Regions from separate parts of the Brevibacterium atlanticum genome, predicted to be linked through region 3. Evidence: riboswitches for the same ligand, from Rfam matches in the RefSeq annotation. Region 3 holds a riboswitch; each other region holds the start of a gene.
The links. Region 3 has a riboswitch for thiamine pyrophosphate ahead of thiM (hydroxyethylthiazole kinase). Riboswitches for the same ligand answer to the same signal wherever they lie in the genome.
Positions count from the first base shown of each region.

Region 1: it holds a riboswitch for thiamine pyrophosphate, as region 3 does, so the genes downstream of both, thiO (glycine oxidase ThiO) here and thiM (hydroxyethylthiazole kinase) in region 3, are expected to answer to the same signal.
Region 2: it holds a riboswitch for thiamine pyrophosphate, as region 3 does, so the genes downstream of both, thiC (phosphomethylpyrimidine synthase ThiC) here and thiM (hydroxyethylthiazole kinase) in region 3, are expected to answer to the same signal.

Region 1 is NZ_CP050152.1:1,730,464-1,738,375, forward strand. It holds gene GUY23_RS07660 (HNH endonuclease) at 42-1,706, shown strand; gene GUY23_RS07665 (mismatch-specific DNA-glycosylase) at 1,782-2,426, opposite strand; gene GUY23_RS07670 (SRPBCC family protein) at 2,450-2,938, shown strand; gene GUY23_RS07675 (ThiF family adenylyltransferase) at 3,042-4,229, opposite strand; gene GUY23_RS07680 (thiazole synthase) at 4,226-4,993, opposite strand; gene thiS (sulfur carrier protein ThiS) at 4,995-5,252, opposite strand; gene thiO (glycine oxidase ThiO) at 5,249-6,433, opposite strand; TPP riboswitch at 6,423-6,526, opposite strand; gene thiE (thiamine phosphate synthase) at 6,538-7,221, shown strand; gene GUY23_RS07700 (ketopantoate reductase family protein) at 7,218-7,912, shown strand, end outside.
Region 2 is NZ_CP050152.1:613,293-621,204, reverse strand. It holds gene GUY23_RS02710 (M13 family metallopeptidase) at 1-160, shown strand, start outside; gene GUY23_RS02705 (DUF1684 domain-containing protein) at 286-1,881, opposite strand; gene GUY23_RS02700 (M18 family aminopeptidase) at 2,018-3,325, shown strand; TPP riboswitch at 3,641-3,749, shown strand; gene thiC (phosphomethylpyrimidine synthase ThiC) at 3,745-5,625, shown strand; gene GUY23_RS02690 (TAXI family TRAP transporter solute-binding subunit) at 5,913-6,905, opposite strand; gene GUY23_RS02685 (TRAP transporter permease) at 6,959-7,912, opposite strand, start outside.
Region 3 is NZ_CP050152.1:3,114,544-3,122,455, reverse strand. It holds gene GUY23_RS13960 (substrate-binding domain-containing protein) at 1-486, shown strand, start outside; gene GUY23_RS13955 (ATP-binding cassette domain-containing protein) at 637-1,461, shown strand; gene GUY23_RS13950 (sugar ABC transporter permease) at 1,458-2,669, shown strand; TPP riboswitch at 2,894-3,027, shown strand; gene thiM (hydroxyethylthiazole kinase) at 3,015-3,929, shown strand; gene thiE (thiamine phosphate synthase) at 3,926-4,729, shown strand; gene thiD (bifunctional hydroxymethylpyrimidine kinase/phosphomethylpyrimidine kinase) at 4,726-5,601, shown strand; gene GUY23_RS13930 (TenA family protein) at 5,654-6,394, shown strand; gene GUY23_RS13925 (hypothetical protein) at 6,704-6,919, opposite strand; gene GUY23_RS13920 (cysteine desulfurase family protein) at 7,069-7,912, opposite strand, start outside.

The DNA of each region.
Region 1 (7,912 bases), 1.4 Mb from region 3:
CCTGAAATCTCGTGTCAGTGGCGACCTCTAGTGTGGTGGGTATGGAAGCAGAGCAGGTTCCGGACGTTGTCACCGAGATTCATCGGTGGCGTCGTAGCCTGTCCGAATTGCCGCCGGCGACGACTGAGGAAGAGGCCGTTGATCGTATCACTGCGCTTGAGGAACTGAACTCGGCGAGTGCGGCGGCGCAGGCGCGTGAGACTCTGACTTTCGATATGCTTCGCCGCAATCGCGAAGCCGAGGATGGTGTGGTCAGTAGGAAGCAGGGTCGCGGTGTTGGTGCTGAGGTGGCTTTGGCGAGGAAGGTCTCGCGTTCGCGGGGTGCTGCCCTGTTGAAGTTCTCCCGTACCCTGCTGATGGATCTGCCCAAGACGTATCAGGCGATGAAGGGCGGTGACATCTCCGAAGAGAAGGCGCGGGTGGTGGCCAAGGAGTCTGACTGGTTGCCGCGGGAGAAGAAGCAGGAGCTCGATGAGCGTATGGCTGAGCGCCTGCCTGTGGTGGGTGTGAGGCGTCTGGGAAACGAGGTGCGGGCGTTGGCTCAGAAGCTCGATCAGCGGGCCGCGGTTGAGCATTTGGAGCGGTGTGTTCAGGAGCGGTCGGTGAGTGTGCGTCCTGCTCCGGGCAACATGGCTTATCTGACTGCGTTGTTGCCGATGCCGCAGGCGGTTGCTGCCTTTGCGAACCTGAAGAAGTCGGCACAAACCGTCATCGCCACCGGCGACGCTGACGGGCGGTCGCAGGGCCAGATTGCTGCTGACCTGCTGGTTGAGCGCCTGACCGGGCAGGAATCGGCTGCGGCTGTGCCGACCGAGGTTCACCTCATCATGCAGGCCAGCAGCCTGTTCGGACCAGGGGAGGAGCCAGCATGGTTCCCCGGAGTCGGTCCGATTCCGGCCAAGGCGGCGCGGGACTTCGTGGCCGAGAACGATGCCGCGGTGTTCCTGCGTCGTCTCTATACCCGGCCGGAGGATGGACAGTTGGTGCGTATGGATTCGCGCCGCAGGGAGTTCGCTGGTCTGCTTCGGCGCATGGTGGTCATCCGTGATGATGTGTGTCGTTCGCCGTGGTGTGAGGCTGCGATCAAGCAGGCTGATCACGTGGTGTCCTTCGCCGACGGTGGAGACACCGATTGGGAGAACTCGTCCGGTTTGTGTGCGGCCCGCAATTATGTGAAGGAACTTGCGGGGTGGCGCCACAACGCGACCCCGGATGGGCTTGAGGTGGTTACGCCTACGGGTCACCGGTACCGTTCGCGCACGAGACCGATCAGTGAGCCTGATCCGGGTTGGGTCCATGGTGAGATCGTCGAAGGGTCGACCGGTCCGCCGGGGGTTCCGGCGGGAACTGGTCCGCCGGACTCGGCGGGAACCAGTCCGCTGAACCCGGCGGTCGGTTCCGACCCACCATCGACCGACATACCAGCCGCTGAGGCTGGAACACCACCACCGACCGCGAAGGTCGGGGAGACGACGACACCGACGGACGAGGTCGAAGCAGCGGGTGCCGACGGCGACAATGTCGGCGACCAGCAGTGGCAGATCCACCTGCCGTGGCGCTACCTCCGCCGGGCCGAGCAACCCCCACCGTTGAGGATCGGGCGGACGACCGTCAATGTCGATGTCTATGACGCCGACTACGAGCCGCTGAGCCCGGTGGAGGAGTTGCTGCTCACTGGGATCCGGGAACATCTCGGTTCCCGATGAGCCGGGGACCGAGATGTTCCCGAGCTGACTGAGCCCACGCACACTGACGTGTCGACTCCCGGAGGACGATGAGCGTCAGTCGTCGATGCTCTCCCACACCTCACGCCAGATCCTGGCGAGGTCGGCAACCTGGTAGTGGGCGTTGAGGCCGCTGGGCTGGGGCACCACATGCAGGGCCACTGAGTTCGGCCACTCTGCGATGAGCGACGTGTCCTGCCTGCCGAACTGTGCCTTCGGCAGTGCGAAGCCGGTCCGAAACGAGGTGATGCCGGCGATCGCGACGGCGCGCGGTCGAATGTCGGCCAGCCGCTCGACGAGATGGGCGGCACCATCGCGCAGCTCCTGCCGGGACAGCTCATCCGCGCGGACAGTGGCACGTCCGACGAGGTTGGTCAGCCCGATGCCGCGGGCCAGCAGCTGCTGTTCATCGGCAGGGTCGAGTCCGCGGGAGGCATCGACGAGGTGGTCGGTGAGTCCCGCTTCGAAGAGCGATGGCCAGAATCGGTTGCCGGGACGGGCGAAGGGGGCGTTGACCGCCGCCGTCCACAGACCCGGGTTGATGCCGACGATGAGCAGCCTCAGTCCGGCAGAATCGGTGGGCAGAATATCGTCGATCGCGTTCGGATCGTCGGTGGCGAAAGCTGCGAGATCGTCCTTCGTCGGTTTGCGACCACCCAGGGGAGGCGGGCGACGTCTGCTGACATTGCTTTTCTCACTCACGTCTTTCACACTACCGTCGTACCATGAGCCACGATCATGTGACACCGCGGGCGGGCGAATCATCGCCCTTCCATTTCGACGATCGCTGGAGCGTGGACGCCGATATCGACACTGTCTGGGCGGTACTCGAACGGGTCGATGAGTGGCCGCAGTGGTGGCCGGGGCTTGCCGCGGTCGAACCCGTCGGGGACAAGGTGCGGCCGGGCAGTCGAGCGCAGGTCGTCGTGCGCACACCGATCGGGGTGCCGCTGCGGTTCACCCTCGAAGTCGAGGCCCTGACTGCTCCGAACCTCGTTGTGCTCCGTGCCCACGGTGACCTGCGCGGCGAGGGCGTGTGGACCGTGAGCGAACACGACGGGACCACCCACGTCGATTCCCTCTGGTGTGTGACCTCGACGCGGACGATGATCAGAATCCTTCGGCCCGTCGCGAGCCTCATGCATGCGATTGTGATGCGAGCCGGAGAGCGCGGTCTCGCGGCGCGACTGACCGACCCGCGTGCTCACCCATGATCGACCGCCGTTCTTGCCTGACCCGGACCCGAGGATCTCCGAAGCGGACCGATGTCAGACACGAGGTTGCCCGACTCAGTACTGATGCTTGGTCAGTTCAGCGTCAGACCTGAGCGGCCCACGCATCGATGCCGCCGGCCAGCGACCGCAGTCGCACCCCGCCCGGGGTCGTAGCGGAAAGGATTCCGACGGCCTCGGCCGAGCGAACCCCCGACTTGCAGTGGATGACGAGATCGTCCACCACACTGCCGGACTCGTTGACTTCGTCGATCACTCCACCCAACGCGTCCCACCCCTGTTCGCGGATGAGCGCCAGAGGAACATGGACGGAGCCGGGAATCGAGGACAGTTCCCGCTCCCAGTCCTCCCGCACATCGATGAGCAGCACCTGCGCTCCGGAGTCGGTCATTTCGGCCGGGTCGATCTCCTCGACCCCGGAGCCAGCACCATCGGAACCCGCACCGGACGATGCGGTCGCAGCACAGGCGGCGGCCACCTCGGCGAGGTCGGTCACCGGTGGTCGGTCCGGATCGGGGGAGAACCGCAGAGTCGAATACTCCCCGTCCAGAGCGTCGTAGCGCAGCAGCCTGCCGATGAACGGTGTGCCGATGCCGCAGATGAGCTTGATCGCCTCGGTGGCCATGGCCGCACCCACGGTCCCGCACAGCACCCCGAGCACCCCGCCCTCGGCGCAGTTGGGCACCGAATCGGCTTCCGGGATATCGGGAAACAGATCACGCAACATCGGTCCGTGACCGGGCACGAAGGTGCTGACCTGCCCGGCGAACCGGAAGATCGTGCCCCACACCAGTGGGGTGCCGGTGAGTTCGGCGGCATCATTGGACAGATACCGGGTGGCGAAGTTGTCGGCTCCGTCGATGACGATGTCGTGGGAGGCGAAGAGTTCGAGAGCATTGTCCGGGCTCAGCCGATCCGCGAGTGGGCGCACGCGCATCGTCGGGTCGAGCCGGTACAGGGCCGCGGCGGCCGAGTCCACCTTCGGCCGGGCCACGTCGGCACCGCGGTGGATGATCTGACGCTGCAGATTCGAGGATTCGACCACATCGTCATCGATGACCGTCAGCGATCCGATCCCGGCGGCCGCCAGATAGCTGAGCACCGGAGAACCGAGACCGCCGGCGCCGATGACCAGCACCGAGGCGGCCCTCAGCCGGCGTTGCCCCTCGAGTCCGATGCCCGGCAGGCTGAGGTGCCGCGCGTAGCGTTCGATCTCCTCACGGCTCAGCGCCTCGACCGGTTCGACCAGGGGAGGCAGCCCAGCGCCGGTCACTGCGCTGCGACCATTCCGTCGAAGGTCGACGAGGCCAGGGCCAGCGGCCGCTTAGGTATCCGACCCGCACCCGCGGCCAGATGCCCGGATTCCACGGCCAGCGCCATCGCTCGAGCCATCGCAGTCGCATCGTGGGCGCGGGTCACAGCCGAGGCCAGCAGCACTCCGCTGCACCCGAGCTCCATGGCCAGGGCGGCATCGGAGGCCGTGCCGACACCCGCGTCGAGGATGATCGGCACCCCTGCCCGGCTGACGATGGTCTCGATGTTGTGCGGGTTGAGGATGCCCAGACCGCTGCCGATCGGAGCACCTGCCGGCATCACGGCCGCCACGCCCGCGTCCTCGAGGCGTTTGGCCATGGCCGGGTCGTCATTCGTGTACGCGAAGACCGTGAACCCGTCGAGAACGAGTTCCTCGGCGGCACGGAAGAGCTCGACCGGATCAGGCAGCAGCGTGTCCTCATCGGCGATGACCTCGAGCTTCACCCAGTTCGTCTCGAGCGCTTCTCGGGCCAGCTGCGCGGTGAGCACGGCGTCCCGGGCCGTGTAGCATCCGGCAGTGTTGGGCAGGATGCGGATGCCCAGACGCTGCAGCAGGGTGAACACCGAATCACCGGCGGCCGCGTCGAAGCGGCGCATCGCTACGGTCGTCAGCTCGGTGCCCGAGGCTGCCAGCGCATCTTCGAGGATGCTCAGCGAGCTCGCCCCACCCGTGCCCATGACCAGGCGAGAGGTCAGATCCACGTCATCGATCGTCCAGGTCATGTCAGCCTCCCTGCACGGCGGTGACGATGTCGACGGCGTGCCCGTCGGCCAATGCGAAATCGGCCCAGCGTCCGCGGCGGACGACCTCGCCGTCGACGGCCACGGCGATGCCCAGGCGACCTCCATCCGCCGGTGTCCCCTCAGTGCTGAGTTCCCGTCCGATCACCTCGGCGACGAGGTCGAGCACCGAGGTGGTTCCTCCCAGTTCGCGTTCGTCGCCGTTGACGACGATGGTCGGTGCGTGCGCAGTGTCGGTCATGATGTGCTCCTGTACAGGGTCGTTGGGTGGAGGATTGATGGGTCAGAGGTCGAGTCGGCAGACGACGGTCCGTCAGAGAAGCGCGCGGGGGAGACGGACGCGAGTCCTCCTGCAGGCATCCAGTCGGGGGTGAGCCCCATGGCCAGTTCGGCACCGAGCCGTCCGCCCAGCGGGGCGAGCAGGATGCCGTGCCGGAAATACCCGGTGCTGACGAGGCAGCCCTCGTCGATGCGACCGACGATGGGCAGGTCATCGGGCGAACCGGGGCGGGCACGCGTGGTGATGTCGGTGATCTCGCAGTCGAGGATGCCGGGGACCAGGCGCTGACCGTCCTGGAGGAGCCGGTGGACGGCTCCGGCATCGGTGCCGCTGCGGCCGTCCTCCCGGGAGCTCGCTCCGAGCACGAGTTCCCCGTCATCACGAGCAACGATGTAGACCGGTCGACCGTTGACGAGTCCGCGGACCGTGCCGTGCAGCAGAGGGGTGAGTGCGGCCGGTGCCCGCAGACGCAGAACATCACCCCACACCTTTCGCAGGGGAAGGGGCGGCATGCCGGTGATCGCGGCAGCCTCGGTCCCGGCGGTGATGACGACCTGGTCGGCTGTCAGCTCGTCGCCGCCTGAGAACTCGACGCCCACGGTGACTCCGTCTCGACGGGTGAGCCGGGTGACCTGCCGGCGGACGGTCGTGTCCGAGACGACGGACAGCAGGGCGGCCGTCGTCCTCCTGGGGTCGATGGACTGGTCGTCGGGGATGCGCACGGCACCGGCCACCGACGGCGACAGCGCCGGTTCGAGCTCCCGGGCGCGGGATCCGGTGATGAGTTCGGTGGGGAATCCTGCCGCGGTCTGCGCGGTGCGCAGCTCACGGAGAGCCTGCAGATCGGCACGGTCCCCAGCGCACACCAGGGTTCCCGAGTCCGTGAGCCCGAGATCCGCACCCGCCGCGCTCGCCACCTCGGCGGCGAACGACGGATACATCTGCGCCGATGCGCGCATCAACGGGTACAGGGGTGACTGACCCCAGACCACCTCGGCGGCGGGCGCGAGCATCCCCGCGGCCGCATGGCTGGCTCCCTGACCAGGAGCAGGATCGATGATGGTGACACCGGCACCGAGGCTGCGCAGGTGCCACGCTGTCGCCAGGCCGATGATTCCGGCGCCCACGACGATGACATGCATGGATTCTCCCTCCGGCGGCATGATCCGCATCAGGTCTGACGGTCGGCTCCTACGCCCTCTCAGCCTCAGTGGGAGGCTCCCGCGAACTCCTCTACTCTATGACCATGACCTTCGATATTCCACCGCACACCGCAGGCTCCGAATCCAGGCGAGCCTGGCGGGACGCCCGTTTGGCCGAAGCTCGACTGTACCTGTGCACCGATGCCAGAACCGCCCAGGGCGATCTGCCCGAATTCCTCGACGCCGCTTATGCCGGGGGAGTCGACATCATCCAGCTGCGCGACAAGACGCTTGAAGCCAGAGAAGAGATCGCAGCCCTCGACGTGCTCAAGGACGCTGCGGCCCGGCACGGGAAGCTCTTCTCGGTCAACGACCGTGCCGACGTCGCCCTGCTGGCCGGAGCCGACGTCTTCCACGCCGGGCAAGGCGACCTCACCAGTGCTCAGGCGCGGGCCGTCCTCGGACCCGACGTCCTCCTCGGCCGCTCCACCCATTCGCACGAGCAGGCTCTCGCCGCCGATGCGGATCCGGAGACCGACTATTTCTGCGTCGGCCCCGTATGGGAGACCCCGACGAAACCCGGCCGCGCCGCCGTCGGCACGGGCCTGCTCAGCACGGTGGCCGCCTCGTCGCGCACCCCGTGGTTCGCCATCGGCGGCGTCGCGGTCGGAGAACGCCTCGACGAGATCCGACAGGCGGGCGCCACGCGCGCCGTGGTGGTGCGTGCGATAACCTCGGCTGGCGATCCCGCAGAAGCCGCACGGGAACTCAAGGAGGAACTGGAATGAACGACACCATCGAGGGCAGCACCGGCACGGGTACGGGCGAACAGGACGCGAACGATTTGGGCGCGCACGGGCCGAGCATCCTCATCGCCGGTGCCGGAGCCACGGGCGGGGCATTCGGGACCTACCTGCTCGAAGCCGGTCGCGAGGTGACGTTCCTGCTGCGGGAGGCGAAGGCACAGCGGATCCGCACCGACGGTCTGCGCTTCGTCTCACCGGGCAACGACCGGACGAACACCGTCGAGGTGGTCACCGCCGCCGAACTCGCCGAGGATCCGCGCACTTTTGATCTCGTGCTCATCGCAGTCAAATCGGGCGGCCTCGATTCGGTCCTCACCGACATCCGGCCCGCCGTCGGTGCGGGGACGCGGATCATTCCGTTCCTCAACGGTATGGCTCAGATCGATCGGCTGCAGGAGGACTACCCCGGGCAGGTCCTCGGCGGACTCGTCAAGATCGTCGGCACCATCGACGGTGATGCGGTCCACCAGCTCACGGACATGTCCGCGATGACCATCGGCGACTTCGGTGGGGGAGAAGTGCCCGAATCGATCGCCGCCGTCCTCGACGTGCCGGGTTTCCGACTCCAGGTCATCGACGACATCACGGGCGGGCTGTGGGAGAAGTGGATCTTCATCGCCGCCGCCGGAGTCGTCACCTGCCTGTTCCGGGCACCGGTCGGCGCGATCATGTC
Region 2 (7,912 bases), 1.7 Mb from region 3:
TGAGGAACGCGTGCGCAGGCTCTCGATCGACCCGCATTCGCCGGAGGAGTTCCGGTGCAATCAGGTCGTGAAGAACATGACGGCCTTCCACGACACCTACGAGGTGGCCGAAGGCGACGCAATGTACCTCGCCCCAGCAGACCGAGTCACCATCTGGTAATTGCTACCTGACGGCGGCCCAGCAACCTCGCGCGAGGTTGCTGGGCCGCCGTCAGGTGGTTCTGGGGGTGAGACGTGGGCGCGTCGGGGCGTGCGGCGTTTCGCGCCCGCGACCGCGACCGCGGGTCAGCGGTGGTGGCGGATGAGAGCGACCATGCGGTAGTCGAATTCCTGCCAGCTGGTGATCGGGCTGTCCGCCTCCATCGCCGCGGCGAAGTCCTCGACCTCGGTGCGCTCGGATTCGAGCGGAATATCGAAGGGCATCTCGACGTAGAGCAGTCCGCTGGCGTCCTGGTGGACGACGTCGAACCCGGCCCTGCCCGGTTCGAGCTCATTGTTCATCACGATGAGCAGCCGGTCCGCCGATGCCTCGTATTCGACGTCAATGCCGTCGTTGTAGCCCTGCTGCGAGCGCAGCTCCCGCTGGGCCTGGATGACGAAGGCGGAGTACGCGCCGATGCCGATGACCGGTATCCGGGAGGTCAATGCCTCGGTGGCGACGTCGATGAGCCGCGACCGCGCCTTGCGACCCAGCGGTCCGAGGTCGCCGCCGGACATCGCGACCCCGTCGAAGCCGACGAGCGAGACCCGCTCCTCGTCCTGGGTGGGGTTGAGGATGGTGATGTCGAGGCCGAAGCGGGAGTACCAGGGTCGAGTCACCTCGGCGCTGTCTTCGTCCCACCAGACGTAGAACAGGAACGGAACGTTGATCCCGGCCTCCGAATAGAAGAACGGGGGACGCCGCTCACCTGCAGTGACGTCGAAGGGAACGACATTGCCCTCGATCGGGGCGGGGCAGGTGGCGAACGCGGTGAACGCGAACGGGTAGTTGACCGCACGGTTGAAATCGATGACGAGCGAACCGTCCTGGTTCGGCACACCGAGGTCGATGGTCCGCCACGCCGAGGTGGTCCTGCCGTTGGTGCCGTCGTGGAAGTCGAGCTGGAGCCCGGTCTTCGGGCAGCCGGTGGCGAGCAGACTGACCTCGCCCTGTTCGGTCTCGAAGGTCACCGTCCCGGCCGCCTGGGTCTGCAGCTGCAGGTCCTCCTGCGCGGTCTCGATCGTGTGCGTCGGGAACGGGTCGAAGCGGGTGAAGCGGCCGAGGAACACGAAGTCCGGATTCGGGTCGAAGGCCGGGACCTCGAAGAACTTGCCGAGCAGCGGTGACTTCGAATCGCGCACGCGCACGCCGATCCGCCCACCGCGGTCGATGAGTTCGTAGAGCACGTTGCCGACGGTGAACCAGTTGAGCGATCCGCCGGCGGGCAGGTGGGCACTGAAGCCGTTGTCCTCGACGCGCACCTGCGGGCGCTCTGGTGCAGGCTCGGCCCCGTCTTCTGCGGCGAGCTGTTCGGTCACGGTGGGCATGGTCGAGGTGTCGCTGGGCACCGACGGGCTCGTCGCCCTGGTCACCCCGCCGCTGCCTCCGACACCGTTCCCGGCACCGCCGGCCCCGTCCCCAGCACCGGCCGCACCGCCGTTGCCGCCACCGGCACGGCTCAGGAGGTCGAAGGTCTCTGCGGCGGGTCCGGCCTTGATACCCGATTCGAGGGCCACGGTGACCCAGCCGTCGGCGACGGTGAAGGTGCCGGGAGCACCGGGCCACGTCGATTCCTGATCGAGCCAGTGCAGTCCGACGACGCTGAGCCAGCCGAAGGGTTTCGCCAGTGCCGAGTTTCGTGAGTCGCGCCAGGTGTTCCACTCAGTCACGAACTGGTTCACGTCGAACACTCCTTGCTTTCGCTGCCGCGGTCACCGGGTCGGGGATCACCCGCCACAGCCGCCGAATCCGGGAGGACCCGACGCCTGGGACAAAACCCTTTGTCATCCAAACTACCGCAAAGGATAGGCTGGGGAAATGAGTGAATCGCACCCGAGCCCCGACACCGCCGCGCAGACGGTCGCCGACCTCGCAGACTTCGTCAGCGCCTCCCCCAGCTCGTATCATGCGGTCGCCACCGCCGCCGCCCGCCTGGAGGCGGCCGGGTTCTCCCGCCTCGACGAAACGCTGAGCTGGGCGCTGACGCCCGGGTCCGGGCACTACGTCGTCCGCGACGGCGCGATCATCGCGTGGATCAACCCCACGACCACCGCCGAGGCTGTCCCCGGGTTCCGCGTCTTCGGATCCCACACCGATTCCCCGGCCTTCAAACTCAAACCCGGCGAGGACTACATCGCCGAGGGCGTGCGCCAGGTCGGCGTCGAGATCTACGGCGGACCGCTGCTGAATTCGTGGCTCGACCGCGAGCTCGCGTTCGCCGGGCGCCTCAGCCTCGCCGACGGGCGTGTCGTGCTCGCCCGCACCGGTCCGATCGCGAGGATCCCACAGTTGGCCATCCACCTCGACAGGCAGGTCAACGACGGTCTGACCTTGGACAAGCAGCGCCACACCGCTCCGGTGATCGGCCTGGCCGATCTCGCCGAGGCCGATGTCATCGACCTCCTCGCCGCCGCCGCCGAGGTGGATCCTGAGTCGGTCGTCGGACACGACGTCTACACGATCCCCGCCCAGGAGCCGGGCCGTTTCGGTGCCCGTGAGGAGTTCTTCGCCTCGCCGAGGTTGGACAACCTCCTGTCCGTCCACGCCGGTGTCAGTGCGTTGGCCGACGTTGACGCCGATGGTCTCGACGCCATCGCCCTGTTCGCCGCCTTCGACCACGAGGAGATCGGGTCGAACTCGCGCTCAGGTGCGTGTGGACCCTTCCTCGCCGACGTCACCGAACGCATCATCGCCTCCCTGTTGCCGAACTCGACGCGCAGCGACTACCTCGCCGCTCTCGCCGCGTCGGTGTGCGTGTCCTCGGACGCCGGGCATGCCGCCCACCCGAACTATCCGGAACGGCACGATCCGCATGTCCGCCCCTGCCTCGGCGGCGGTCCTCTGCTCAAGCTCAACGCTCAGCAGCGTTATGCCACGGATGCCGTGGGCACGGCGGTGTGGTCGCGGGCGTGCGCGGCGGCCGGGGTCGAGCACCAGGACTTCGTGTCGAACAATGCGATGCCGTGCGGATCGACGATCGGTCCGCTCACGGCGACCCGTCTGGGTATGACGACCGTCGATGTGGGGCCGGCGCTGTTCTCGATGCACTCGGCCCGCGAGATGGTCGCGGTCTCCGACGTCGTCGCCCTCGGCGCAGTCGCAAGGACGTTCCTCCAGGGAGCCTGACCACGCGGCGCCTTCGCACACGCACCCGCTCGCGCGGCTCCTCAAGGCGCCGCGCGGAAATGTGCCCTTCCCTCGACCGCCCTGCGCGCCACCAACGTCGATCAAGGCGCAGCGCATCTGTCGACCGGTGCACAGCTCCATAAGCGTGCCGCGCCTTGATCGAGCTGCGCGGACCGAACGAACTTCGCCTAACGCGCTTCCTCGCCCATCCATGAGGGAAGTCCAGACCACTCACCTCACTCCGCTCAGCTCTTCTCCCGCGCCCGGCCCACGGCGCCGAGTTTGTCCTCACCACAGCAGTCGTGATACGAATTGCACGACCCCACGGGAGCCCACTGCAAGGGCTGAGATCGGACTGGATCGTCCGAGACCGTAGAACCTGATCCGGTTGATACCGGCGTAGGAAGTGAGGACTGCAGATGACTGCATTCACCCCTGAAACATCCGTCCCAGCCACTGCTTCACGCAACTCGCCTGCTCTGCAGGAAGCCCTGCAGGAAGACGCCACCACGCGCAACATCTCCGATCGCAGCACTGAGGAATCCTCGGCCGGCGAATCGTGCACCCTCGAGCAGTATTCGACCCATTCCCCGGCGTGGCTCGAGGACACCGAGCACGACATCCGCGTTCCCGTCACCCGCATCGAACTCGACGACTCCAACGGACTGGCCAACGACCCCGTCGAGGTCTACCGCACCGTCGGGCCGGGCAGCGTCCCAGAGGAGGGCTTGCCCGCGCTGCGGTTCCCCTGGATCGACTCCCGCCTCGACAGCGAGACCTACGAGGCCCGCGGCCACCTCATCGCCGATGACGGACGCGCCGCCGTCCGCCGAGGTGCGCCCTCGCAGCAGTGGAGAGGTCGCAAACCGGTTCCCCGCCGTGCCAAGCCCGGACGGACGGTCACCCAGATGCACTACGCCCGCCAAGGCGTCATCACCCCGGAGATGCGCTTCGTCGCCCTGCGCGAGCAGTGCAATGTCGAGCTCGTCCGCTCGGAGCTCGCGGCTGGCCGTGCGATCATTCCGAACAACATCAACCACCCCGAGTCCGAACCGATGATCATCGGCAAGGCATTCCTCGTCAAGATCAACGCGAACATCGGCAATTCCGCCGTCACCAGCTCCATCGCCGAGGAGGTGCAGAAGCTGCGATGGGCCGCGAAGTGGGGTGCCGACACCCTCATGGACCTCTCGACCGGCAACGACATCCACACCACCCGGGAGTGGATCATCCGCAACTCCCCCATCCCCATCGGCACGGTCCCGATCTACCAGGCGCTGGAGAAGGTCGACGGTGATGCGAACGCTCTGACCTGGGAGATCTACCGAGACACCGTCATCGAGCAGTGTGAGCAGGGCGTGGACTACATGACCGTGCATGCCGGTGTGCTGCTGCGCTACGTCCCGCTCACAGCCAACAGGGTCACCGGGATGGTCTCCCGCGGCGGGTCGATCATGGCCGGCTGGTGCTTGGCTCATCATGAGGAGAACTTCCTCTACACGCACTTCGACGAACTCTGCGAGATCTTCGCCCGCTACGACGTCGCCTTCTCACTCGGCGACGGACTGCGGCCAGGCTCGATCGCCGACGCCAACGATGCCGCCCAGTTCGCCGAACTCGACACCCTCGCCGAACTCACCGAACGCGCGTGGGCCCACGACGTCCAGGTGATGGTCGAAGGGCCAGGGCACATTCCGCTCCACCTCGTGCGCGAGAACGTCGAGCGCCAGCAGGAGCTGTGCCACGGGGCGCCGTTCTACACCTTGGGTCCCCTCGTGACCGACATCGCGCCCGGCTACGATCACATCACCTCGGCGATCGGGGCGACCGAGATCGCCCGCTACGGCACGGCGATGCTCTGCTACGTCACCCCGAAGGAGCACCTCGGCCTGCCCGACCGCGACGACGTCAAGACCGGGGTCATCACCTACAAGATCGCCGCACATGCTGCGGACGTCGCGAAGGGCCACCCCGGCGCGACTGCCAGGGACGATGCGCTGTCGAAGGCGCGGTTCGAGTTCCGGTGGCGCGATCAGTTCGGCCTCGGCCTCGACCCGGAGACCGCAGAGGCGTTCCACGACGAGACGCTGCCCGCGGAACCGGCCAAGACCGCGCACTTCTGTTCGATGTGCGGTCCGAAGTTCTGCTCGATGCGCATCTCTCAGGACATCCGCGACACCTACGGCAGCGCCGAGGCGCAGGCGGCTCTGGCCGGAATGCAGCAGAAGAGCCGCGAGTTCCTCGCCTCGGGCGGCAAGGTCTACCTCCCCGAACCGACAGTCGGCCCCGACGAGGTCTGAACGCGGAGTTCGGCCGGGGCGCGCTGCGACCGCATCACATGGCGATCGCCTCGGCGCCGCCGTTCAAGGCGCAGCGCGCCTATCGACCGGCGCACGAATCGAAATGTGCGCCGAGGCTTGAACGACGCTCATCCCATCGTCGTTCAAGGCGCAGCGCGGATATACGCCCGTACCGCAGCACGCCCAGCCTCGCCACCGTCGTTCAAGCGTCAGCGCGGATGCCGAAAGGAGCACCAATCGACATCCGCGCTGCGCCTTGAGCGAGCGGCTGCGCTGCCGACCTCCCCCTAGTTGTTCAGCTCGTCGAGGGCATTCTGCGATCCCGGGTGCAGGGTGATCGGTTCGGGCGGTTCGGCGGTGTCGGCGCTGATCTCCTTCGCTGCGGCGTGGACTTTGACCAAGTCGTCCTGCTTGTCGAAGATCAGCTTCGTCAGGGCGCAGGCGGTGCCTTCGTCCATATCGTTGCGGACCATGAGCACGTTCGGGGTCACGATCGTCTTGACGGTATCGACGCCTTTGTAGGTGTCGCCGGGAATCTCGGCCACCTCGTAGACGGGGTTGATCTCCTTCATCTTGTCCTCGAGGTCGGAGATGTCGAGGAATTCGACGTCGCCTCCGTTCGAGGTGAACAGGTCGGTGATGCCCGCAGTCGGCAGGCCGCCAGACCACACCATCCCGTCGATCGTGCCGTCCTTCATCCCGTCGACGGTCTTCGACAGATCGAGGCGCTGCTTGGTCACGTCGCCGTCCTTGAGCCCGGCGGATTCGATGAGGCGGTTGGCGATGACCTCGGTGCCGGATTTCGGCGATCCCGTCGAGATGGTCTTGCCCTTGAAGTCCTCCACCGACTCGATCTTCGCGTCCTTGCGCACGACCACGTGGGTGAAGTTGTCGTAGATGCGGCTCAGCGCTGAGATGTCCTCGGCCTCCTTGAAGTCCGCGTCTCCGGAGACCGCGTCGGCGGCCGTGTCGGCCAGCGAGAACGCGATGTCGAAGTCGCCCTTGGCCAGCTGTTGGAGGTTCTGCACGGAAGCACCGGTCTCCGAGGCGGTCGCCTTGAGGTCCGTGTTGTCCGAGATCACCTGCGCCAGACCACCGCCGAGCACGTAGTACACACCCGTCGAATTGCCTGTGGCGATGGTGATCTGTCCCGAGGCGGCGGTGCAGCCGTCCCCACCCTCGGCAGCGGGTTCGGCTTCGCGTTTGCCGCCGCACGAGCTCATGGTCAGCACCGCGGCCAGGGCTGCCGCGGCGATCGTGAACATCTTCGTTCGCTTCATGGACTTCGTCCCTTTCTCAGTTGGTCCCGACCGGTGATCCGGCCGAGGGCGGTTCATTCGAGGTGTCGTCTGAGTTCGTCATCCCCGTCGCCGAGGCGGCCGTTGAGTTCGTCGTCCCCGTCGCCGAGGTGGCCGTCGGAGTTCGTCATCACCCTCGCCGAGGCGGCCGTTGAGTCGGTCCCCGTCGCCGAGCCCGCCGACGCACTGCGATCCCCCGCCGAGGCGGACGTCGCGTCCCCCGCCACCGCACCCCCGCCTCGGCGGATGACCAGATGGATGACGACGGCGAGGACGAGGGCGGCGAATCCGACGATCATCGACAGCGGCTGCAGGTAGAGCAGCGCTCCGGCGGCGATGAAGCACAGGATCCGCTCGGGCCAGCCGGCGCGGCGGATGATCCATCCGCCCGCTCCGGCGGCGAGCGCAGCCACCGCGAAGGCCGAGACGACACCGGTCCACACTGCGCCGACGAACCCGCCCTGCGCGACCAAAGCGGCACCTTCCGGGGTGAAAGTGAAGGCGAGCGGAACGAGGAAGGCCGGGATCGCGTACTTGCACGCCTGCCACATCGTGGCGATGACGCGGCCGCCGGTGATCGCCGAGGAGGCGACCGCGGCCAGCGCGGTCGGCGGAGAGACCTCGGAGAGGACGGCGTAGTAGAAGATGAACATCGCGGCCGCCGCCTCGGGGACGCCGAGGGTGATGAGCGCGGGGCCGACGATGACCCAGCTGATGATGAAGGAGGCGGTCACCGGCACCGCCAGGCCCAGAACGGTCACGGCGACGGCGGCGAAGATGCAGGTGAGGACCAGAACGACCGTCGGATCGGTCGAAAACGCCTGCGCACCTCTGATGAGGATGTCGGAGATGACCTGGCCGAGGCCGGTCTTCGTGATCGTTGAAACGATGATCCCGGCGGCCGCGCACACGCTGGTGACCGGCAGAACGGAGCGGATTCCCGTCGACAGCGCTCCGTAGAATACGTCCCAGACGGCGCGGAGGATCCC
Region 3 (7,912 bases):
AAGGATGCCGGCGTCGACATCGCCGCCAGCCACGACACCCTCGACTGGAACCCCGACGATGCTCGTCAGTGGGTCGAAGGTCAGCTGCAGGGAGGCGGAGAGAAGCCGATCGCGATCTACTCGGCCAACGACGGCACCGCCGGCGGTGTCATCGCCGCGACGAAGAAGGCCGATGTCGAACCCGTCGTCACCGGTCAGGACGCCGAGGTCGACGGGCTGCAGAACATCCTCAAGGGCGATCAGTTCGCCACGATCTACAAGTCGATCCCACCGCAGGCCGAATTCGCGGCGAAGGCCGCAGTCGCTCTCGCGGGAGGGGAGGACGTCGGTGCGGGAACGACCTACAAGGACACCCCCACGGACTTCGTCGAGGCCGAGGTCGTGACCAAGGACAACATCAAGGACATCGTCGGTGATCAGATCAAGGCCGACGACATCTGCTCCGGAAGCGTCGAGAAGCTCTGCGAAGACGCCGGAGTGAAATGATCCGGCGCTGCAGCTGAGTCCGTTCTGCATCCGACCAGGCTCACCAGCGCTGCAGAGGCGACATGACCGTCCCGGCTGCCGGCGCCCATTACGGTGCCGGCAGCCGGGACCACCCAGAGTCGGACCACCGACAGTGACAAGTAGGAACAGATGACATCTGAGACACCCGACCCCGCACCCGCGACTTCGCGGACACCGGGCGGCGGCAGCGACACCGTGCTCGAACTGCGCGGAATCAACAAACGCTTCGGGGCCGTGCAGGCCCTCACCGACATCAACCTCACCGTCGGCCGCGGCGAAGTCGTCGGCCTCGTTGGCGACAACGGCGCCGGAAAATCGACACTGATCAAGGTCATCGCCGGCGTCCACGCCGCGGACGAAGGCGAACTCCAGATCAATGGTGTCGCGCAGAAATTCTCCTCACCGAAGGACGCGCAGAGGGCCGGAGTGGCCACCGTGTTCCAGGACCTCTCCCTGTGCGAGAACCTCGACGTCGTCGCCAATCTCTTCCTCGGGCACGAGAAGACCCGCGGAGGCGTGCTCGACGAGGTGGCCATGGAAGCCAAATCCTGGGAGCTGCTGCGCAGCCTGTCGGCGAAGATCCCGAGCGTGCGGGTCCCGATCGCGGCGCTGTCCGGCGGCCAACGTCAGACGGTCGCGATCGCTCGCTCGCTGCTGGGCGAACCCTCCCTCGTCATGCTCGACGAGCCGACCGCCGCCCTCGGTGTGGCACAGACCGCCGAAGTGCTCAACCTCATCGAGAGGCTGAAGGAACGCGACCTGGGAGTGCTGCTCGTCAGCCACAACATGGCCGACGTGCAGGCCGTGTGCGATCGGGTGCACGTGCTGCGCCTGGGCAAGGACGCCGGTGACTTCCCGGGTGACGAACGCACCGACGTGCTCGTCGCCGCGATCACCGGAGCCAGCGACAACGTCGTGACCAAGCGCGCGGCACGAAGGGGTGAACGCCGATGACCCGCAATTCCTTCATCACCGACGAACGGATCTCCTCCGAAGGCATCGTGGGCACGTTCGTCCGCCGCGTCAAAGAGGGTCAGCTCGGATCGTTCCCGGTCATCCTCGCCCTCGTCGTCATCGTCATCGTCTTCCAATCGGCCGATTCCAACTTCATCTCGCCGGCCAACCTCGTCAACCTCTCCACTCAGGTGGCGTTCCTCGCCATCCTGGCGCTGGGCATCAACCTCATTCTGCTGCTCGGTGAGATCGACCTGTCGTTGGCGCAGCTGGGCGGACTGGCCGCCTCGCTGCTCGGTGTGCTCGTCGTCAGGCAAGGTGTGCCGCCGGCGCTCGCGCTGATCATCATGCTGCTGCTCGGACTGGTCGTCGGTGCGATCCAGGGCTGGTTCTTCGCCGTCGTCGGCATCCCGGCGTTCGTCGTCACCTTGGCCGGTCTGCTCGCGTTCACCGGTCTGACGTTGACGACCCTGGGCACGCAGAAGAACCTGTCGATGTCGGACACCTTCGCCTTCGACTTCGCCAGCTTCTACTTCCCGGCGATCTGGGCGTATGTGTTCGGAGCGATCGCGATCATCGGCTTCGGTGCCGGCATCATCTATTCGAAGCTGCGTCGGCACAGCGAGGGACTCGACGCCCCGAGCTGGACGTCTGTGATCGTGCGCATCGTGCTGTTGGCCGCGATCGTCTTCGGGTTCCTCATCCTCGTCAACCAGGACTTCGGACTCGCGATGCCGTTCTTCCTCATGATCGTCATCGCCATCGTCATCGACCTCGTGCTGCGCAAGACCCGCTACGGCCGCTCCATCTACGCCGTCGGCGGCAAGGTCGAGGCCGCCCGCCGCGCCGGCATCCGCGTGACCTGGGTGCGCATCAGCGTATTCATGGCCGCCGGAGTCCTGGCCGCACTGTTCGGTTTCATCAAGACCGGTGTGACGACGAACGCGGGATCGACGCTGGTGAGCACGCAGGACCTGCTCAATGCGATCGCCGCGGCAGTCATCGGCGGCACCTCGCTCTTCGGTGGTCGCGGAACCGCGTGGGCGGCAGTGCTCGGTGCCCTGGTCGTCGGTGCGATCAACAACGGTCTCTACCTCATCGGCTTCAACTCCGATGCGCAGCAGATCATCACCGCACTCGTCCTGCTCACTGCCGTCGTCATCGACGCGCTCAGTCGCCGCGGTCAGAGGTACGTGGGTCGGGGATAGGCAGTCGCCACTGCCTCTTTTCGAGCGGACCCTGTTGCGGTGAGACCACCCCCAGCACGGGGTGGTCCCGCTACGACAGGGTCCGCTCGCCGGCTGTGTGTGCACAGCGCGGTACAGCGTCGCTGACTTGAGCGGTCGGTGAAGTGGCTTCAGGACGATAGGTCAACTGGGAGTGGGTGCGAGGCACGTGGTCGCCGTGCTTCGGACGGGCTGATACAGTCGGAGCCAATGACATGGGGTGCCTCATGAGGATCCGTTCGCACCAGACAGCTGCGCACGGAGGATACCGAGGCTGAGAGAACACCCATCGAACCTGATCTGGGCCATACTAGCGAAGGGATCGTCATGGTTGACTTCGACCTGCGTTCTGCCAACGCACGACTGCGTGCGTCCAACCCGCTCATCCAATGCATCACGAACACCGTCGTGCAGCAATTCAGCGCGAACGTGCTTCTGGCGCTCGGTGCCTCTCCGGCGATGCTCGACCACGAGGCCGACGCCGGTCAGTTCGCCGGCATCGCGAGCGGCGTCCTCATCAACTTCGGCACAGCTTCGAACCATCAGCTGCTCGCCGCCGATGCCGCCATCGACGTCGCGAACGCCGCCGGCAAGCCCTGGGTCCTCGACCCCGTCAGCGTCGGCGCCGTCGACTTCCGCACCTCCCGCATCCGCCGCGCCGCCGCCGACCACCCGACAGCGATCCGCGGCAACGCCTCCGAGATCGCCGCCCTGGCCGGAGTCGGCCTCGGTGGACGCGGAGTCGACTCCACCGACGAGGTCGACGCCGTCCTCCCCGCCGCGGCTCAGCTGTCGCGAACGACCGGTGCCATCGTCGCGGTCTCCGGACCCACCGACGCCGTCGTCGCTCACATCGACGGTACCGATCACGTCGCCCGCATCGACGGGGGCCACGAGTTCATGCCGCTGGTCATCGGCACCGGCTGCTCCCTCGGCGCCGTCACCGTCGCCTACCTCGCCGCCGCCCGCAGCGGTCTGGCCGATCCCGATGCCGACGCCTCAGCCGTCAACGCAGGTGAACACACCACCGACGGTGGAGCTGCCTCGGCGAGGTTCGAAGCCGTCGTCGCCGCCCACGCCCACTTCGCGGTCGCCGGGGAACTCGCCGCCGACGGGGCGAAGGGACCGGGCAGCTACTCGGTGAACTTCCTCGACGCACTCCATGCCGTCACCGGCGACCAGCTTGCGCAGGCACGGATGAGCCTCAGCACCCTCGATGCCGGCGAAAGCGTCCAAGCATGACCGCCGGACCCGCGCACATTGCCGACAGCGTGCACGGCACCGGGCCGGATGAAAGCGTGACCGACCGCTTCGCCGGCATCGACACCCGCCTCTACCTCGTCACCGATACCGCCCAGTGCGCAGCAGCCGGCCGCACCGTCGCCGAGACCGTGCAGGCCGCCGTCGCCGGGGGAGTGGGCATCGTCCAGGTCCGCGACAAGGTCATCGACGACGGGGACTTCTACTCGCTCACCCGCCAGGTCATCGCCGCTGTCGACACCGCCACCCGCGATACCGACCGCACCGTGCCCGTCGTCCTCAACGACCGCGTCGAGGTGGCCCGCCGGCTCATCGACGAAGGCGAGGACATCCACATCCACGTCGGCCAAAGTGATGCCACCGTCGCCGAGGTGCGCGCCGCCCTTGGTCCCGCACCCCTCATCGGTCTCTCGGCCGCGAACAGCGCCGAATTCGCCGCGGCCCGCGACTCCGGCGTCGTCGACCTCGTCGGCATCGGACCGGTCTTTGACACCACCACGAAGGCCGACGCGCCCGAGGGGATCGGACCCGACCGCCTCGGCGAACTCGTCACAGAGGCCGGGATCCCGGCGGTCGCGATCGGGGGGATCAGCCTCGATCGAGCTTCTGAGCTGCGCGGACGCGGATTGATCGGCATCGGTGTGGTCTCCGCGATCTGCACGGCCGACGATCCGACAGCAGCTGCCGAAGCGCTGCTCGCGGCCTTCGCCGACGGTGATGAGGCGGCCACGGGAAGTGACTCGTCCTCGCACACTGACGCACCCGAGGGCCGCCAGTCATGAGCACGCGCCCGCCGATCACCCTGTCCATCGCCGGCACCGATCCCAGCGGCGGCGCCGGCATCCACGCCGACCTCAAGACGTTCACCGCACGGAAGACCCTGGGCACGACCGTCATCACTGCCCTCGTCGCGCAGAACACCCACGGGGTGTCGCGGGTCTACCCGATCGATGATGACTTCGTCACCGACCAGCTCGACTCCGTGCTGACCGATATGCCGGTCGACGCCACGAAGTCCGGGATGCTCAGCACTCGGTCCCTCGTCGAACTCATCGTCGCCCGTGCCGCCGAGGGCGAGCTCGGCTTCTACACCGTCGACCCGGTGATGGTCGCGACCTCCGGCCACCGCCTCCTCGAGGCCGATGCCGTCGACGCGGTCCGCACCCACCTGCTGCCCGTGGCCGATCTCATCACCCCTAACCTCCCCGAGGCGGCCCTGCTCCTGTCTGATGACGAACCTGAGGCGCAGACCTCCGAGGAGATGCGTGACCAGGCGCTCCGCCTCCTCGAACGTGGGCCCGGAGCCGTCCTCCTCAAGGGAGGGCACGGCAGCGACGGAGACGTGCTCGACATCCTTGCCACCCGTGACGGGCAGATCCGCGAGTTCACCCACCCCCGCGTGGCGACCGCGAACACCCACGGAACCGGGTGCACCCTCTCGGCCGCGATCACCGCCGAGGTGGCCGTCCTCGGGCGCGAAGACGCGCGGCCCGAGATCGGGTCGGACCTCCTCGGCGAGGCCGTCGGCAATGCCCTCGACTACCTCGCCAGGGCGCTGAAATCGGCGGCTGACTGGCAGGTCAGCCTCGATCCCGAGGGTGCGCACGGACCCGTCGACCATCAGGTCGACATCGTCCGCGGCCGACCCGCCTGACCTGTCCTCTCCCACGAACACACTCACGACACACGAGCACACAGGAGTACTGATGAACGTCGATTTCTCCGCCGGACCGCTGACCGCTAAGCTCTGGGACCGTGTCCGCCCGATCATCGAGGAGATCGAAGCCCTACCGTTCCTCGCTCAGCTCGCCGACGGCAGCCTCGACGCGCGCGCCTTCGTCAACTACATCTCCCAGGACAGCCTGTACCTCAACGGTTATGCGAAGGCCATGTCATTCCTGGCCGCCAAGACCGTCGACCGTGACGAGTCCCGATTCTGGGCGGGTTCGGCCGCCGAGGCGATCACCGTCGAAGAGGGAATGCACGAAGAGCTGCTCGCCGATTCGCGGCTGGCAAACGCCCTGACCGAGCTCAACGACGAGGGCTCCCGCTTCAAGGCTTCGCCGACGACGCTCGGCTACGTGTCCTTCCTCATCGCCACGGCCGCCAGCCGCTCCTACGGCGAAGGCGTGGCCGGAGTGCTGCCGTGCTTCTGGGTCTATGCCCACATGGGCAAGGTGCTCGTCGAACAGGCCGGTCAGATGAGTGAGGACCACCCGTACCGGACCTGGGTGCAGACCTACGACTCACCAGGCTTCGACGAATCGACCCGCCACGCAGTGCAGATCCTCGAACAGGAACTCGCGAAGGCGCCGAACGAGGAGGCCACCCGGATGCGCGCGGCCTTCGAACAGGCCTGCGTGTACGAACTGCACTTCTGGGCCTCCGCGCACGCGATGCAGAACTGGGACGCCTCCGTCTTCCTGCCGCAGGACGCGACCGTCTGAGCTGCTCGGCGCAGTCGGTGACCTCGGCGGGCGAAGCCTGTGGAGGAGCCGCCACACGGCGAAACCCCAGGCAACGAGGAAGACCGCGGTCGGGACGAGCGTCAACCACTCCGGCATCGTCGCGCTCCGTGCTTCGCGCATGATGAAGACGAGCATCGAGCCGAGGGCGAAGATGAGCGCGGCGACTTCGCCCGGCGGCTTCCGGCGCGGCTGAGAAGAGGAAGGCATCCTGCGCTCTGACAACAGGGGAAGTCAGCGGTTCAGGGGCTCATACGCGTGGTGGAGCGCCGCCTACGCGAGGCCCAAATCTCAAGCGCGAGACGGGCCCGCCGGATCGTCCGGGTAGTGCATCGTCGGACCGAACGACCCGAGTGCATGCCAGCCGCGGCGCAGTGTCGTCCACAGCAGCACGTGGTCGACCTCGATCAGGGGGACGCGGTCATGCCTCGGGCAGGCGAAGCGACCGATGAAGAACACGACGGTCGTAAACATCACTGCAATCATGAACAGAATCAGCAGATCCATGGCGGCCCCCTCACACCCGTTTCGACTACGTGATCAAAGTGTCGCCCCAAATCACGGAGAAAGAAAGAGCTGATCCCACCTGGTGAGAGCACCGTGTTCAAAGACACTCGCTGCCGTCGTCGAGGCCGAGGTCGTTGCCGGGTCCACGCTCACGCGAACGAGGATGCCAGATTCTCTGCGGCCGAGACGACGGCATGGGCGGCCGCGCGACCCTGTTCGGCCGTGATCGAGGACGGGAAGGTGAAGCGCACGCTCGTCTGCGCGACCTCCGCCGCGATCCCCAGAGCCGTGAGCACATGAGAGGGCTCATCATCGCCGACCGCGCACGCCGATCCGCTCGACGCGGTGACACCGAGGCGCTCGAGTTCGAGGAGCACCGCCTCACCGCTGGTGCGGGAGAAGCAGAACGACGCATGGTTCGGGGTCCGCGATTCGGCACTGCCGGTGAGGAACCCACCGGGGATGTTGTCGACCACCTCGGCGATGAAATCATCGCGAATGGCTCGGACATGGGCGGCGGCTTCGGCCCGCTCCGCCTCGGCGAGTTCGAGGGCGGTGGCGAACGCGACAGCCATGGCCACGTTCTCCGTGCCCGACCGGCGCCCCGCCTCCTGACCGCCGCCGTGGATGAGCGGTTCGACGGGGATGCGGGCGCGGATCGCGGCGATCCCGACACCCTTCGGCGCCCCCACCTTGTGGCCGGCCAGGGTCAGCGCGTCGACGCCGAGCCCGGCCAGCGGCAACCAGCCGGCGGCCTGCACCGCATCCGTGTGGAACAGCGCCCCTGCCTCGTGGGCGATGCCGGCGAGGCTCCTGACATCAGCGACCGTGCCGATCTCATTGTTCGCGTACCCCACGCTCACGAGCACGGTGTCCGGGCGGATCGCCCTGGCCAGCGCCTCGGGCGCGATCGTGCCATCGGACTGAGGAGCCACCTCGGTGACGCCGAATCCGTGGATTCGGTGGAGGAATTCCACCGAGGCGAGCACCGCT